Regions from separate parts of the Pseudarthrobacter sp. ATCC 49987 genome, predicted to be linked through region 2. Evidence: riboswitches for the same ligand, from Rfam matches in the RefSeq annotation. Region 2 holds a riboswitch; each other region holds the start of a gene.
What was found. A riboswitch is a leader RNA that binds a small molecule or an ion and turns the genes downstream of it on or off. The one in region 2 is predicted to bind S-adenosylmethionine.

Region 1 (5,070 bases), 4.0 Mb from region 2:
CCAACACGAAGGCACTGGAGGCCAGCGCCAGGGTGGATCCGGCCACCGCGCCGATGCGGGTCGCCACCGACTGTCCGGAGGCCAGGGAGTACCCGACGTCTCCACCGAGCAACTGCCCAAGCTGGTTGAAATACTGCACCAGCAGGGGCTGGTCGTAGCCGTATTGGGCCTTCATGGCATCAATCGTTGCCTGGTCAGCCGCGGCGTCCGCCGAGAGGAAGATCGTGACCGGATCGCTGGGCAGCAGCTGTATTGCCAGGAAGACGAGCGTGTACGCCAGCCAGATGACAAGCAGTGCCTGTCCGAGGCGCCGCGCAAAGTAAAGACCCATGACGACCTACTTGCCGGTCTTCCAGGCACCCTGGAAAATCGGTGCGGTGCCGGAGGTGAATTCGACGTGTGACTTGGCGTTGGCGCCGTAGACCTGGACTTCGTCCCAGAGAACGAGGGCCAACGCCTGGTCGACAACCAGCGTGCGCTGTTCTTCGGCGACGAACTGCTTGTGCGCTGCTGCGCTGGTGGCGGCGCGTTCCGTGGCGAAGAGCGCATTGAGCTGCGGGTCCGCGTTCAATGTCTGCGTGTTGGTGACCGGGCCGAAGACCGGCCCCAGGCCGCCGTAGGCGAACTGCCGCGTTCCGAAGAATTCCACGTTGGGGTCCTTCATGGAAGTCGCCAGGAAGGCGTTGTCCGCCGCGCGGTTGACCAGCTTCACGCCGATCTTGCGCCACTGCTGCTCGATCAGTTCGAAAGCGGGCTTGATGACCACGGAGTTGTTGGATGACGTGACGGTGACTTCGAGCTTCTGGCCGTCCTTGGCGCGGATGCCGTCGGAGCCAACTGCCCAGCCGGCCTCATCCAGCAGGTTCTTGGACTTCTCCGGGTTGTAGGCCAGGTCGGCGGAGAGATCAACGAAGTCTGGTGCTTCACGGTTCAGGATGGAGCCGGCGAGTTCGTAGCTGTCGGAGAGCACCGTGTCCTTGAGCGTCGGCCGGTCGATGCCGAGCTGCAGTGCCTGGCGGACCTTCGCGTCCGCCAGCTTGCCGCTGCCGACCCGCGCCGCCGCCATGTTTGCGGTCAGGTCAATGCCCTTGGCCGGCAGGACCTGGTTGCCGCTCCCGGCGAGGGCAGTTTCGTCGGCCGGCTGCAGGCCGCGGACCAAGTCAACCTGGCCGGTCTGCACGGCCCCCGCGCGGTGGGCCACTTCCGGCAGGTACTTCACGACGACCTTGTCCAGATAGGCGGCCCCCTGGTTGGCGGCACCCTCCGGAGCCCAGGCGTAGTCGGAACGCTTGGCCAGGACGATTTCCTCATCGGCCTTCTCTGATTCGAAGGTGAAGGGACCCGATCCGGAGATTTTCGCGATGGCCGACTGGGCGGCGTTGTCCAGGGTGAGGGTCTTCGGCGACACGAGTCCGGCGGTGACGGAGGACGTGGCGCGCAGGAAGTTGGCGTCGGGGGAGGACAGGGTTACTTCCACCTGGTCCTCGCCGGTGACCTGCGAGGACTCGTAGGTGGAGAAGTCAACGTTCGGCTGGATCTTGGCGCTCTCGATACCCTTGCCCAGGGCCTCGAAGTTTGCCTGGACTGCCTTGGCGTCAAGCGGCGTTCCATCGCTGAAAGTCACTCCGGGGCGGATTGTGAAGGTGAACTTGGTCTGATCCTCACTCGCGGTGAACTTGCTGGCGATCCAGGGGACAAGCTCGCCCTTCTTTGCATCGAAATAGGTCAGCCGGTCCAGCACGCTGTTCAGGACGTTCGCCTTTTCGTAGAAGCGCGCCGCCTGGGTCTGGAAGTTGTTAATCGGGGTGACCTCGGCGAAGACGAACGTTCCGCCCTGCACCGGCTTTCCGTCCGCGCCGGCCTGGGATGCCGACGTGCCGCCAGCACCGCCGCAGGCACTCAAGGCCAGGGCTGCCGCGCCCATCAGTGCCAGTAAACGCAGCGGGTGGCGCCTGCTCTTCGAACTCGTGGCGGGCGTGAGTGATTCAGGGGTATCCATCGCGGATCCTCTCGGTCGTGACCGGGGGACGCCAAAACCGTACGAGTTTGTCCGACACAGCACGGGGCCGGGCCGGTGGAACCTGGGATCTTGGCAATCTCCATCGGTCCTGGCATTAGCACCTTGCCCTTGCGGGTGGTTGCTACGGCGTCATCGAGCCAGGTCTCTCAGCCGATCTGGATGGTCTTTATTCGTCACGAAGGACATTTTTCGGTTCCGCGACCGTTGCGGGTGGCGGCAACATCCACTTTGTTGCAGAATCTTCGATTTCCCAACAATGACGACATGTTCTGCAACAAACGATCACACAGAGCCACATCCCGCCTCATGGCGCCATGATTGCGGCCGAAGGTCAGCGACGTTCGGCAGCCGTGCACGACGGCGTCGAGCCCCGGCTCAGGAGGCGGGGCGTGCCAGGGGTTGACCGCCGCGAAGGACCGCGGCGAGCCCGAAGTCTGCGTCGACCGCCACAATGTCGGCCCGCATGCCGGCCTTCAGGCTCCCGATCTCGGCCTCAAGGCCCAGGATCTTGGCCGGGACCAGGGTCGCCGATTTCACGGCGTCGGCAGGGCTGACCCCGGCCCCGATCGTGCGGCGGACAACTTCCAGCAGGGTGGCCGTGCCGCCGGCGAGGGCGCCGTTGCTCTTCAGTGCCGCCACGCCGTCGCGCACCACCACGGCGGCAGGACCGAGCGCGTAGTCGCCGTCGGGCAGGCCGGTCGCCGCCATGGAATCGGTGACCAGGACGACGTTGCCGGCGCCGACCAGCTCGAAGACCATCCGGACCGTCGCGGGGTCCAGATGGACGCCGTCGCCGATGAGTTCCACAGCGACGGTGCCCTGGGCCGCGAGGCGCAGGCATGCCGCCACAGGGCCGGGACTTCGGTGGTGGAGCGGCGGCATCCCGTTGAACAGGTGTGTCACCGTCGGCCGCCGGCCCGTTCCGGGCCCGGAAGCACCGGAGTTAGTAGCGTTCAGGGCTCCGGCGCGGGCGCGCAGGGACGCGGCCGCGCTGGTCAGGGAATCCACGGTGGTTTGGGCGTCGGCGTCGGTGTGGCCCAGCGACGGCGTGACGCCATTCGCGGCGAGCATGCTGACCAGACCGTCGGCGCCCGGCAGCTCGGGGGCATACGTCATGGTCTTGAGGGTGCCGCCAGCCGCATCCAGCAGCCGGCGGAGCAAATCGGGGTCCGGGGCCCGCAGCCATTGCGGGTCCTGTGCCCCGCAGCGGGCCTGGGCGAGGAACGGGCCTTCGGAGTGGATGCCCGCGATGAGGCCCTCGTCCGCGAGTTGCCTCAGCACCCCGACTCCCCTCACGAGCTCCTGCCCTGACGCCGTGACGAGGCTGGCCAGCAGTGTGGTTGTTCCGTTGCGGTGCAGGAAGCTGACGGCGTCGCGGCACGCGTGGCTGTCGCCGGTGGGAAAGCCGCCGCCTGCCGCGCCGTGGCAGTGGAGGTCGACGAGTCCGGGAAGGATCGAGCTGCCCGGCGGAAGCTTGAGTTCCTCCGCAACGGGGAAGCGGGCCGCGTCGAAGCCGCTCCGGGGGCCGGCGTAGGCGATTCTTCCGTCTGCCACCGCGACCACGGAATCAGCCGTGGCAGCGCCGTCCGAGATCAGTGTCCCGGCCAGGATGTAGGCGGAGCCGACGACGGGTTCGTGGGTGTCCGGTCGGTGCGCGTCGGGCATTACATCTTGGCCAGTTTGGCGCGCACCATCATGAAGATCCCGTAACAAATGAGGCCAGCTCCGACCGCAGCCAGGATGTACATGCCGAACGGCTGGTCACGGAGGGCCCTGAGGCCGCCGTCGAGCCCGGTGGACTCCTCGGGGTGGGCTTTGATCGTGGCGACAATGACCAGCAGCCCCACGAGAAGCAGGACAATGCCTTTGGCGGCGTAGCCGACGACGCCGAGGACGGTCACCGCCGTCCGTGCCTTGTGCGAGGCGGGGAGGCGGAGGTGCTTGGCGAAGGACTGCCGGAAGCCGCGGATGGCGTAGACGATTCCGGCGACTGCGACGCCCGCGCCGACGGCGAGCAGGAGTGCGTAGCCTCCCGGGGCCTTCAGCACGGAGGCTGTGAGGTCGCTGGTGGAGCTGGTGTGGTCCTTGCCGGCGCCGCTGGCGAAGGAAAACAGGGTGAGGGCGAGTCCGGCGTAGACGACGGCTTGGAGGGCGGCCTTGGCCTTTTTCCCCAGTTTCTTTTTCGCCGGCAGGTGCTCGAAATCGAAGATGGCATCACTGGTTTGCCAGATCGCGAGGGCGACGCAGGCGGCGAAAGAGCTCCACAGCAGCAGTGGACCGGCCGGCTGGCTCCCAAGCTGCTCCACTGCACCACTGACGTCAGCCTCGCCTTCGCCGCCCATGGCGAGCCGGATCGCGACGAGTCCGATGAGGAAGTGCAGGATGCCGCTCACGGCAAAACCGGCGCGGGCCACCAGCTCCAGCGGGCGGGAATTGGTGATGTCTTCGGCCGCGTCGGCGGCGTCCTTCAGTTCTCTCTTGATGGCGGTCCCTCAACTGGCTCGGTGGTTCTGCCGGACGTGAGTTCCGCCCGGTTCATGCATCTTCGGTAATCGTGCCACGCGGAGGCCGCCGGGAACAGCACGGTCGAGTGACCGGCCTAGCGGCGCAGGTAGCTGAGGTCGAAGATGAGCCGGCCCGCCTCGTGCGCCTTGTTCTCGAAACTCGTCAGGATCCGGCCGTCGAACCGCGGGGCCCAGCCGCCTGTCTCATCGATGCCCTCGTTGGGTCCGGTGTGTTCCGTGCTCACGGGTGCGCGGCCCTCCTTGACGGGGGCCCCGCCCACGAGGGACTCGACGCCGGATTCCCACACTTGGGTGAGCGGGCTCTCCGCGCCGCTGCGCTCGCCGTCGTGCAGGTTCTCGAAGTCGGGGGAGCCGGCCATGACCTCGCGCACGTGGACGGCGTAGTTGGACCAGTCCGTCGCGATCCGCCAAAGGCCGCCAGGCTTGAGCGCCCGCGCGGCGAGCTCGGCGAACGCCGGCTGGATGAGGCGGCGCTTGTGGTGCCGGGACTTGTGCCACGGGTCCGGGAAGAAGACCCACAGTTCC
Region 2 (5,070 bases):
CGGCGCTAGACCTGCTTGAGCGCCTGGCCGAGGTCGCGGACCAGGTCCCCGACGTCTTCGAGGCCCACGGAGAGGCGCACCACGCCGTCGCTGAGCCCGATCGCCGCCCGGCCCTCCGGCCCCATGGCGCGGTGCGTTGTGGTGGCGGGATGGGTGATGAGGGACTTCGAATCGCCCAGGTTGTTGGAGATGTCGATGATCCGGAGCCCGTCCAGGAGCGCAAACGCGGCCTCCTTCGCCGAACGCCCGGCGGACGGCGAGAGCTCGAAGGTCAGCACGGTGCCGCCGGCCTTCATCTGCCGGGCGGCCAGCTCGTACTGCGGATGGGACGGCAGCAGCGGGTACTTGACCCAGCTGACCGCGGGCTGCTCCTGGAGCCATTCGGCCAGCCGCAGCGCGGAGGAGGAGGAGTGGTTCACCCGCAGGGCCATCGTCTCCAGCCCCTTGGTCAGCACCCACGCGTTGAAGGCCGAGAGCGCCGGGCCGGTGTGGCGCATGAGCTGTTTGACCGGTCCCTCGATGAACTCCTTGGTGCCCAGGATCGCGCCGCCAAGCACCCTGCCCTGGCCGTCGATGTGCTTGGTCCCCGAATACACGATCACATCCGCGCCAAGCTCACCGCAGCGCTGCAGCAGGGGAGTGGCAAAGACGTTGTCGACGACGACGGTCGCGCCGGCGGCATGCGCCAGTTCGCTCACGGCGGCGATGTCCACGATTTCCTGCATCGGGTTCGACGGCGATTCGAAGAAGACCGCCGTCGTCGGCTCCGAGAGCGCAGACCGCCACTGCTCCAGGTCCGGGCCGTCCACGAAAACCGTCTCGACACCCCAGCGGGGGAGGATCTCGTTGAGGATCACGAAGCACGAGCCGAACAGCGACCGGGCCGCGACGATGCGGTCGCCGGCGGCCAGCAGGGCGCCGAGCGCGGTGAAGACCGCGGACATGCCCGAAGCGGTGGCAAAACAGGCCTCGGTGCCTTCGAGCAGCCGGAGCCGCTCCTGGAAGGTGGCCACCGAGGGGTTGCCGTAGCGGGAGTAGACGAAGCGTTCGTCCTCGCCGGTGAAGGCGCGCTCCGCGGCGGCCGCGGATTCGTAGACGAAGCCGGAGTTCAGGAAGATCGGCTCGGTGGTTTCCTGGAAGCCGGTGCGGTCGAGGCCGCCGCGGACAGCCTGGGTGTCGGCGCTCCAGCCGGCGGCATCAGGGTTGAAGGTCACTTAGTGCTTTCCAAGGTTGGTGGGCAGGCCGCGGTTCTTCCAGCCGTTCACGGTGCGTTCGCCGTGGCGGTCCGGTGCGCCTTCGAAGCCCTCGAGGACGTTGTAGGAGGTGAAGCCGGCCTCCGTTGCTGCGAGTGCCGCGGCGACGGACCGGGCGCCCGAACGGCACAGGAAGACCAGCTCGGTTCCTCGGCCTTCCGGGGCCTGCTGTTTCAGCTGCCGCGTTAGCTGTTCGATGAACTGCGAATTGGGGATCCCGCCGGCCAGATTCCACTGGATGAAGAGCGGATCGTTCCGTCGTTCGCCCGCGGCCGCGGTGTCTGGGATGCCGATGTGGGCCCATTCGGCCTCGGTGCGGACGTCCACCAGGAGGGCGCCGTCCTCGAGCTTGGCCCAGGCCTCCTGCGGGCTGAGGTCTCCGGCGTAGCTCACGCGTGGCCCTCGCCGTCGAACTCGAGATCATCCACGGCGTTGGCGACGGCGGCATCGGCGCTGGCGATAGCTGCCGGCAGCACCACGGCCTGGGCCACGATGACGCTGCTGCCGTTGAACGTGGCGGCGGGGCTGCCGTGCAGCACATAGCCCTCGGCGAGGGCGGCCGAGACGCGCTCGCAGAATGCCCGGTCGTCGGGGCCGGTGAACAGGCGGTACGCCAGTTTCTCCTCGGCGGTACCGGGGACTGCGGGGGCTGGGGCTGGTGCTGTAGTGGGGACAGCGGGGGCGGACGCGTCAGGCACGACGGATCTCCTTCTCTTTCACGCTTGCAGCTCGAATGGTCGATATGCCGAGTATTCACCTGAGGCACCCCGCCGCGAAAGGGAGGGTTGCCGACCGGCCAGTCAGGGCTTGGCACCGGTTCTCATTACTCACCCAAAAACGTAGCACCTGTGACGTTGGCCCGCATCGCCGCCGTCGTCATGTTAAGTAACGGCGGACCGGGTACCGGCCGCCAGACCTGAGTACCCCGTGCCCGGGCGGCCCACTCCGGCCTCCGCAATTACGAGTACCCGCTACTCGGGCTTTCCGACAGACCCCTCGCCTTTACTAAAGGGGCACGTCCAAGAGTGCCCAGAAGGTCTCATGAAGCACGAAACTCGCCGGGGGGCAATTCCACATGGTGTCGATCCACGTACCGCGCCCGTCCATCATTGGTCGCCCCCTGGGACGGCCATGAAGCCCCGGGTTCTGCTCACCGGCGCCGGCGGTTCCGCGGGCCGGGCCCTGGCAGCCCAGCTCAAATCCCGGGGCATCCCCGTCCTGGGCACTGATATCCGTGAGCTTCCGCCCAAGGCCGGCATCACCGTGGTGCCGGTGCCGCCGGCAAGCGACCCGGAGATGGTCTCGGCGCTCCGCCGCCTCGTCACCCGGGAGGGAATCAACGTGGTCATCCCAACCGTGAGCTCGGAACTTCCGCTTCTTGCGGCGTACCGGGCCGCATTCGGCGCCGACGTACGCGTCATCATCGGCGATCCCGGGCCGGTGTCCGTCGCCCATGACAAGCTCTTCACCGCCTGGCAGCTGCAGTCCTCAGGCATACCCGTTCCCCGCTTCGGCGTTCCCAGTGACTTCGCCGACGCGGAAGCCGCTATGGCGGCGCTGGGAGGCCCCGTCGTCGTCCGGCCCCGACTCTCCTGCGGGGCGCACGCCGCCGTGGTCATCGACGGAAGCGGGGATGTGGACTGGCGCCGGCTGCCGGACGGCCAGATGGTCCAGGAGTTCATTCCCGGTCCGGGGTACGGACCCATGGTCTTCGGTACTCCGGCGCACAACGGAAGCGCGCCGTTCGTCGTCGTCGTGGAAAAGATCGAACTGGACCGCGGCGCCGTTGGCAAGGCAGTCGTGACGCGGCGTGTGGAAGTGGACGAAGACATGGACGTGGGCAACGTGGCCATGGCGGCCGTGCGCTCGCTCGGACTGGCAGGGCCGGTCGACGTCGATGTGCGCCGCCGCGCGGACGGGACCCCGGTGGTCCTCGACGTGAACGCCCGTTTCGGCGCGAACAGCTGGCGTGCCCCGGAACTGCTCGACGCGGTGCTGGCGTCCTTCGCGCTGCCGTCGTTCAACCCGGCATCCTTCAGGGGTGCCGCCCGCGCGTACGCCGGTGCCCTGGTCTGACCCCGCGTTGCCTGTCTGTTGCGGCGGGGCTTATTCGATGGTGGCGTAGAGCGCGTTGAGCTCCGCGGTGAGTTGCTTGCGCAGCTCCGGCGTGCCGATTTCCTTGCCGTCGATGTGGTTGACGGGCGCCAGCAGGCGGATGCTGGAGATCAGCCACACGGCGTCGGCGTCGTACAGGTCGCGGGGCTCCAGCGGGCCGTAGCCCAGCTCCCAGCCGGCCGCCTTCGCCGCCGTGAACAGGGCCCCCTGCGAGGTGCCCGGCAGGATCCCGCTGTCGAGCTGGGGCGTGATGAGCCGCCGGACGGTGCGGACCCCGCCGGCCCCGTCGTCGGCGGTCTCCAGGTGCGCGAGCAGGACGGTCGACGTCGGACCCTCCAGGACCCGGCCGTCCGCCGAGGTGAAGATGACGTCGTCCGCGCCCTGGGCGTGCGCGTAGCGGAGCGCGGCCATGTTGACGGCGTAGGAGAGTGTCTTGGCGCCCATGAGCAGCCACGGCGCCCGCTCCCCGACTTCGCTGTCGTAGCCGCGGTCCAGCAGGATGACGTCGACCCCGGTCTCACGCTGGCGCCTCCCGGCCGGTCCGGGTGCGGAAGCCTGGACCCAGCAGGTGGGCCCTGCCGCACCTTCGACGCCGCGGGTCACCAGGAGCTTGACCACGAGCTCGTCGTCATCGGTGGTCCCGGCGCCGGGCACATGCTGGCGCCGGTATTCGCTGATTGCCGTCGCGATGGCCCGGCGCCAGGCGTCCTCGGCCGGGATGTCCAGGTCCAGGAGCCGGGCTGAACCGGCCAGCCGGTTCAGGTGCGCCTGGAGCTTGCGGGGCTGCCCGCCCACGGCCAGCAGCGACTCGAAAACACCGTCGCCGCGGGTGGCGCCCTGGTCCGTGGCCATCAGCTGCGGCTTAGTGGCATCGGCCAGCCGGCCGTCGTCGAACGCGGGATCGAGGAAGACCAGCACCGGGGCAGGGGCGGGGGCGGCGGCAGGAGAAGTCATGGCTTCAGCTTAGTGCGGCGGGGAACGGGGTAGGATTTGACGATTGCCCGTTCCGGAACTGTTCCGCGGGTCTGGAGCTTGAGGGGTTCGCCTGTGCTGTGGCCATTTTCGCTGGCGGAAACGCTGCCGTCCTGGGTGATCATGATTCTGACTGTGGTGGACCTGGCCATCCGGGTGCTGCCCCTCGGCATCATCCCCGGAAACCGCCGGCCCACGACGGCCATGGCCTGGCTCCTGATCATCTTCTTCGTCCCGGCCGTGGGCCTGGTCCTCTTCCTGCTCTTCGGCAACTTCCGTCTCTCCCGCAAACGCCGGGCGCAGCAGGACGCCGTGAACACCCGGGTGCGCGCGGGCACCTCGGAACTGGCGATGCTGGAAAGCACCTACGAAGGCCCGGACTGGGTGCTGTCCGCGGCGGAACTGAACAAGACCCTGGGCTCGCTGCCGATGGTGGACGGCAACCACGTGGAGCTCCTGCCCGGCTACCCGGACTCGATCAAGGCGATGGCTGCCGCCGTCCGCGAGGCAGAGTCCTTCGTCAACGCCGAGTTCTACATCCTGAGCTCGGACCACATCACGGATGACCTGCTGACCGCGATGGAGGAAGCCGCCGAACGCGGCGTCGAGGTCCGCCTCCTGTTCGACCACCTGGGGACCCTGCGCATCAAGGGCTACCGCAAGCTGATCGCCCGGCTCAAGGCCAGCAAGATCCGCTGGCGGCCCATGCTGCCGCTGCGGCCCGTGCACG
Region 3 (5,070 bases), 1.6 Mb from region 2:
GAGCGGGATAATCATGTTGCGGGTCCCGAATCGGGGGTGTACTCCGCCCTTCACGGCTTCCACGCCGAGGGCAGACGCAATTCGTTCGGTGGTGGCAGCTAGGCCATCTTGTTCACAGGCGTAAGAGACGTGATCCATGCGCATGCCCTCATCTTGACACTTTGTGATGCGGCTCTCAGCTTAGGTTCTCCTAACCGTGATGGGATGTCCTCCCGTGGGCTGTCCGGCCCGGCATTTCTCCGCGTCAATGCCGGGATCTGAAGGCCGCGGCCGGGTGCGCCGGCCGGGCAACTTCATGTTCGTCACAAAGCTATCCAGGGCCCGGAACCGCTTCCTAGACTGGGGTCAGGTCATGAGTGCCAGCGCACAGCCCCGGCTTGCTGGCCGGCAACCCTCGTTTCGCGGTGGGGTGCCCCGGGTGAAGACCTGGCCGTCCGGCACCCGCCGGAGGGCAAGCGCGGCACCAGTGTGGACCCGGGCCCAGGGGCTCTGGTGCTTCCTGTGCCCGGTCCCCTAAGGAGTGTCCCGATGTCCAGTGCCTGGTCCTTCGAAACCCGTCAGATCCACGCCGGCCAGGAGCCGGACAGCGCCACCGGTGCCCGGTCGCTGCCGATCTACCAGACGACGTCGTTCGTCTTCCCCAGCGCCGAAAGCGCCGCCAACCGCTTCGCCCTGGCCGAACTGGCTCCCATCTACACCCGGATCGGCAACCCCACCCAGGACGCTGTGGAGCAGCGGGTGGCCAGCCTGGAAGGCGGACTAGCGGCGCTGCTGCTGAGCTCCGGACAGGCCGCGGAGACCTTTGCGATCCTGAACGTCGCGGAGGCCGGCGACCATGTGGTGGCCAGCCCCAGCCTGTACGGCGGCACCTACAACCTGCTGGCGCACACGCTGAAGAAGTTCGGCATCTCCGTGACCTTCGTGGCGGACCCGGACAACCTGGCGCAGTGGCGGGATGCCGTTCAGCCCAATACCAAACTGTTCTTTGGCGAAGTCGTCTCCAACCCCCGCCAGGACGTGCTGGACATCGAGGGCATCTCGCAGGTGGCCCACGAGGCCGGCGTGCCGCTGATCGTGGACAACACCCTCTCCACACCGTTCCTCATCCGCCCGATCGAGTGGGGCGCAGACATCGTGGTGCACTCCGCGACCAAGTACCTCGGCGGACATGGCGCGGCCATCGCCGGCGTGATCGTGGATTCCGGCAACTTCGACTTCGGCAAGGACCCGGAGCGCTTCCCCGGTTTCAATACCCCGGACCCCACGTACAACGGACTGGTCTACGCCCGGGACCTTGGTGCGGACGGTGCCCTCGGCGCCAACCTGTCCTACATCCTCAAGGCGCGGGTCCAGCTGCTGCGCGACCTCGGTTCGGCGGTGTCCCCGTTCAACGCCTTCCTCATCGCCCAGGGCATCGAGACCCTGAGCCTGCGCATGGAGCGGCACGTCGCCAACGCCGTCAAGGTGGCCGAATGGCTCGAGGCCAGGGACGACGTCGAATCCGTCGCTTACGCCGGGCTGCCCTCCAGCCCCTGGTACGAGCGCGGCCGCAAGTACGGTCCGAAGGGGACCGGCGCCGTCGTTTCCTTCAACCTCGCCGGGGGAGCGGAGGCCGGCAAACGCTTTGTGGACGCCCTCGAACTGCACTCACACGTGGCCAACATCGGGGACGTGCGCTCGCTGGTCATCCACCCGGCGTCGACCACCCACAGCCAGCTCTCGCCGGAACAGCAGACGGTTGCGGGCGTGAACCCCGGCCTCGTGCGGCTCTCCGTGGGCCTGGAGCACATCGACGACATCCTCGCCGACCTTGACGCCGGATTCCGTGCGGCCAAGTCCGCCTGATGTCCGCCAGGGCCCGGGCGTCCCTGCCGTATGGCGCGGGCGCCGGGGCCCGGATAATCGCAGCTGACGACGCCGGGAGTCATACGGGCGTCACAATCTTCGCCACCGGGCCGCCGCATTTCGTAGACTCGGTGGAGGTCATGAGTGCCAGCGACAGCCCCGGCTTGCTGGCCGGCAACCCTCCTTTTGCGGTGGGGTGCCCCGGGTGAAGACCTGGCCCGCCGGTCAGCTGACGGCGGGCAAGCGCGAAGTGAGGTCCCACATGACGATTGCCGCCACCCGCCAGGGTGCACCTGTAAGCAAGGCCCCCCAATCCCCGGTCCCGGGTCGCAGTGTCCCTGACACGTCTGTTGCTGGCGCGCCCGTTGCTGACGCAGTCCTCGACGGCACGGTCCAGTACCTCCGGATCGGGGATCTGGAGCTCGAATCCGGCGCCCGGCTGCCGGACGTCACCCTCGGCTACGAGACGTGGGGGACCCTGAACCCGGAACGCTCCAACGCCGTGCTGATCGAGCACGCGCTGACGGGTGACACCCACGTCACGCGGGGCGCCAGCGAGGAACCGGGCTGGTGGGAGCAGCTCGCCGGCCCCGGCGCCCCCGTGGACACGGACAAATACTTCGTTGTCTCCATCAACATCCTCGGCGGCTGCTACGGCTCCACCGGGCCCTCGTCGGCGGCGCCCGACGGGAAGCCGTGGGGCTCGCGGTTCCCGCTCGTGACGCTGCGGGACACTACCGAGGCCGAGGCCAGGCTGGCGGACGCCCTGGGCATCCGGAGCTGGTACGCCGTGCTGGGTGGCTCCCTGGGCGGGGCGCGTGCCCTGGAGTGGGCCGTCAGCCACCCGGAACGGGTCCAGCGCTGCGGCGTCATTTCGGTCGGGGCCAGCAGCACCGCAGAACAGATTGCCTTCGCCCAGGCGCAGACGCTCGCCATCCGGCAGGACCCCAACTTCAACGGCGGGGACTACTACGGCGGGCCCGAACCGGAAGCGGGCCTTGCGCTGGCCCGGCGGATCGCGCACATCACCTACCGGTCGGCCGCGGAGCTGGACGGCCGCTTCGGCCGGAACGCCCAGGGCGCGGAGGCTCCGCTGGAAGCCGGATCCCTCGCCGGGCGGGGGCGCTACCAAGTGGAGAGCTACCTCGACCACCAGGGCAACAAACTGGTCCGCCGCTTCGATGCGAACAGCTACATCGCCATCACCGAGGCGCTCATGAGCCATGACATCAGCCGGGGCCGCGGCGCCCTCACGGAGGCCCTGGCACCGGCCACCGCGGAGTTCCTGGTGGCGGCCGTCGACTCGGACCGGCTGTACTTCCCGGCCCAGTCCCAGGCGCTCGCCGACGCCCTGCCGGGCGACGTCACCGTGCACACCATCGAGGCGCCGATCGGACACGACGGCTTCCTCACTGAGATCGGCCAGCTCAACGACCAGCTCCGGCAGTACTTCTTCGGCTAGTCCTTCGACTAAAAACCGCGTCCGGTGTGCATTTTTGCAGATGCGCTCTGCACTAATGGCCGTTGAGGCCCGGGCCGGAAGCGACCATACTCGTGGGGAATGGCGCCGCGTGTCTCACATCACAAGCGCCCTCCTCCCAAATGGTCCACGAGGCGTCGACGACGACGCCAAAGGAGTCGAAATGAGCACGGAAAACGCGGCCGCAAGGCGCGCAGAAGAGACCGACGTCAAGACGTCCGGCCTCAAAAAAGTAGTAACGGCCTCCATGGCCGGAACCGTCGTCGAATGGTACGAGTTCTTCCTCTACGCCTCCGCGGCCACCCTTGTCTTCGGCAAGACGTTCTTCCCCAACTCCGGCACGGAACTGGACGGCATCATTGCAGCCTTCCTCACCTACGCTGTCGGCTTCGTTGCCCGTCCCATCGGCGGCATCGTCTTCGGACACTTCGGCGACAAGTTCGGCCGCAAACAGCTCCTCCAGCTCAGCATCATCCTGGTGGGCGTCTCCACCTTCCTGATGGGCTGCCTGCCGACCTTCCAGCAGATCGGCTACTGGGCTCCGGCCCTCCTCGTGTTCCTGCGCTTCGCCCAGGGCTTCGCCGTCGGCGGTGAATGGGGCGGCGCTGTCCTCCTCGTGGCCGAGCACAGCCCGAGCAAGTCCCGCGGTTTCTGGTCCGCGTGGCCGCAGTCGGCCGTCCCGCTGGGCAACCTGCTGGCCACGGCAGTGCTGTTCACCCTGTCCTCTGTGCTGTCTTCGGCCGACTTCCTCAGCTGGGGCTGGCGCGTGGCGTTCTGGCTCTCCGCTGTGATCGTGCTGGTGGGCTACTACATCCGGACCAAGGTCACGGACGCCCCCATCTTCCTGGAGGCCCAAAAGGAAGTCACCGTCGAGAAGAAGGGCTACGGCGTCGGCGAAGTGTTCCGCCGCTACCCGCGTGGCGTCTTCACCGCGATGGGCCTGCGCTTCGCGGAGAACATCCTCTACTACCTCGTGGTCACGTTCTCCATCACGTACCTGAAGGTCATCGTGCAGACGGACACCGCCCGCATCCTCCTCCTGCTGCTGGTGGCGCACGCAATCCACTTCGCCGTGATCCCCATGGTCGGCAAGCTCTCCGACAACCTCGGCCGCAAGCCGGTCTACATGGCCGGTGCTGTCCTTGGCGGCACCTGGGGCTTCTTCGCCTTCCCGATGATGGACACCAAGAACGACCTCGTCATCCTCGCGGCGATCACCATCGGTCTGCTGTTCCACTCGCTTATGTACGCCGGCCAGCCGGCCATCATGGCCGAGATGTTCCCGACCCGGATGCGCTACTCCGGCGTCTCGCTGGGCTACCAGGTCACCTCGATCGTGGCCGGTTCCATGGCCCCGATCATCGCCGTCGCCCTGCTGAGCCAGTTCAAGTCCTCCGTCCCGGTGGCCATCTACCTGCTCGGCGCCTGCCTGGTCACCATGGTGGCGGTGTACTTCCTCAAGGAAACCCGCGGAGTGTCACTGCACGACGTCGACGCCGCCGATGCCCAGGGCACTGCGGACCTGCTCGCCGCCGGCAAAAAGTAACAGGCAAGAAGTAACCCCAAGAAGTAACACCCAAAAAGTAACACCCAAAAAAGAACGGCCCGGGTCCCCGCAATGCGGGCGGCCCGGGCCGTTCTTTTTGGGTTCAGGTGGGCGCCCTGATGTGTGCCCGTTCGCCGTCCGGGGCGCCTTTGAGCACGATTCCGGCCCTTGGGTCCACTGTCCGCGGCGTGTCCGTGTC

Region 1: linked by a shared signal. The riboswitch ahead of GXK59_RS00245 (ABC transporter substrate-binding protein) and the one ahead of GXK59_RS18925 (DUF1737 domain-containing protein) in region 2 are both predicted to bind S-adenosylmethionine.
Region 3: linked by a shared signal. The riboswitch ahead of metX (homoserine O-acetyltransferase MetX) and the one ahead of GXK59_RS18925 (DUF1737 domain-containing protein) in region 2 are both predicted to bind S-adenosylmethionine.

The regions. Positions count from the first base shown of each region.
Region 1 covers NZ_JAABNS010000001.1:53,382-58,451, forward strand. Annotated here, with positions in the region: gene GXK59_RS00240 (ABC transporter permease) at 1-331, opposite strand, end outside; gene GXK59_RS00245 (ABC transporter substrate-binding protein) at 338-1,999, opposite strand; SAM riboswitch class I at 2,097-2,186, opposite strand; gene GXK59_RS00250 (N-acetylglucosamine-6-phosphate deacetylase) at 2,396-3,685, opposite strand; gene GXK59_RS00255 (DUF1206 domain-containing protein) at 3,685-4,491, opposite strand; gene trmB (tRNA (guanosine(46)-N7)-methyltransferase TrmB) at 4,620-5,070, opposite strand, start outside.
Region 2 covers NZ_JAABNS010000001.1:4,085,278-4,090,347, forward strand. Annotated here, with positions in the region: gene GXK59_RS18915 (O-succinylhomoserine sulfhydrylase) at 6-1,214, opposite strand; gene GXK59_RS18920 (rhodanese-like domain-containing protein) at 1,215-1,646, opposite strand; gene GXK59_RS18925 (DUF1737 domain-containing protein) at 1,643-1,951, opposite strand; SAM riboswitch class IV at 1,967-2,081, opposite strand; gene GXK59_RS18930 (ATP-grasp domain-containing protein) at 2,385-3,329, shown strand; gene GXK59_RS18935 (aminodeoxychorismate lyase) at 3,360-4,322, opposite strand; gene cls (cardiolipin synthase) at 4,464-5,070, shown strand, end outside.
Region 3 covers NZ_JAABNS010000001.1:2,454,066-2,459,135, reverse strand. Annotated here, with positions in the region: gene GXK59_RS11565 (VOC family protein) at 1-144, opposite strand, end outside; SAM riboswitch class IV at 349-464, shown strand; gene GXK59_RS11560 (bifunctional o-acetylhomoserine/o-acetylserine sulfhydrylase) at 529-1,845, shown strand; SAM riboswitch class IV at 1,982-2,097, shown strand; gene metX (homoserine O-acetyltransferase MetX) at 2,108-3,307, shown strand; gene GXK59_RS11550 (MFS transporter) at 3,489-4,871, shown strand.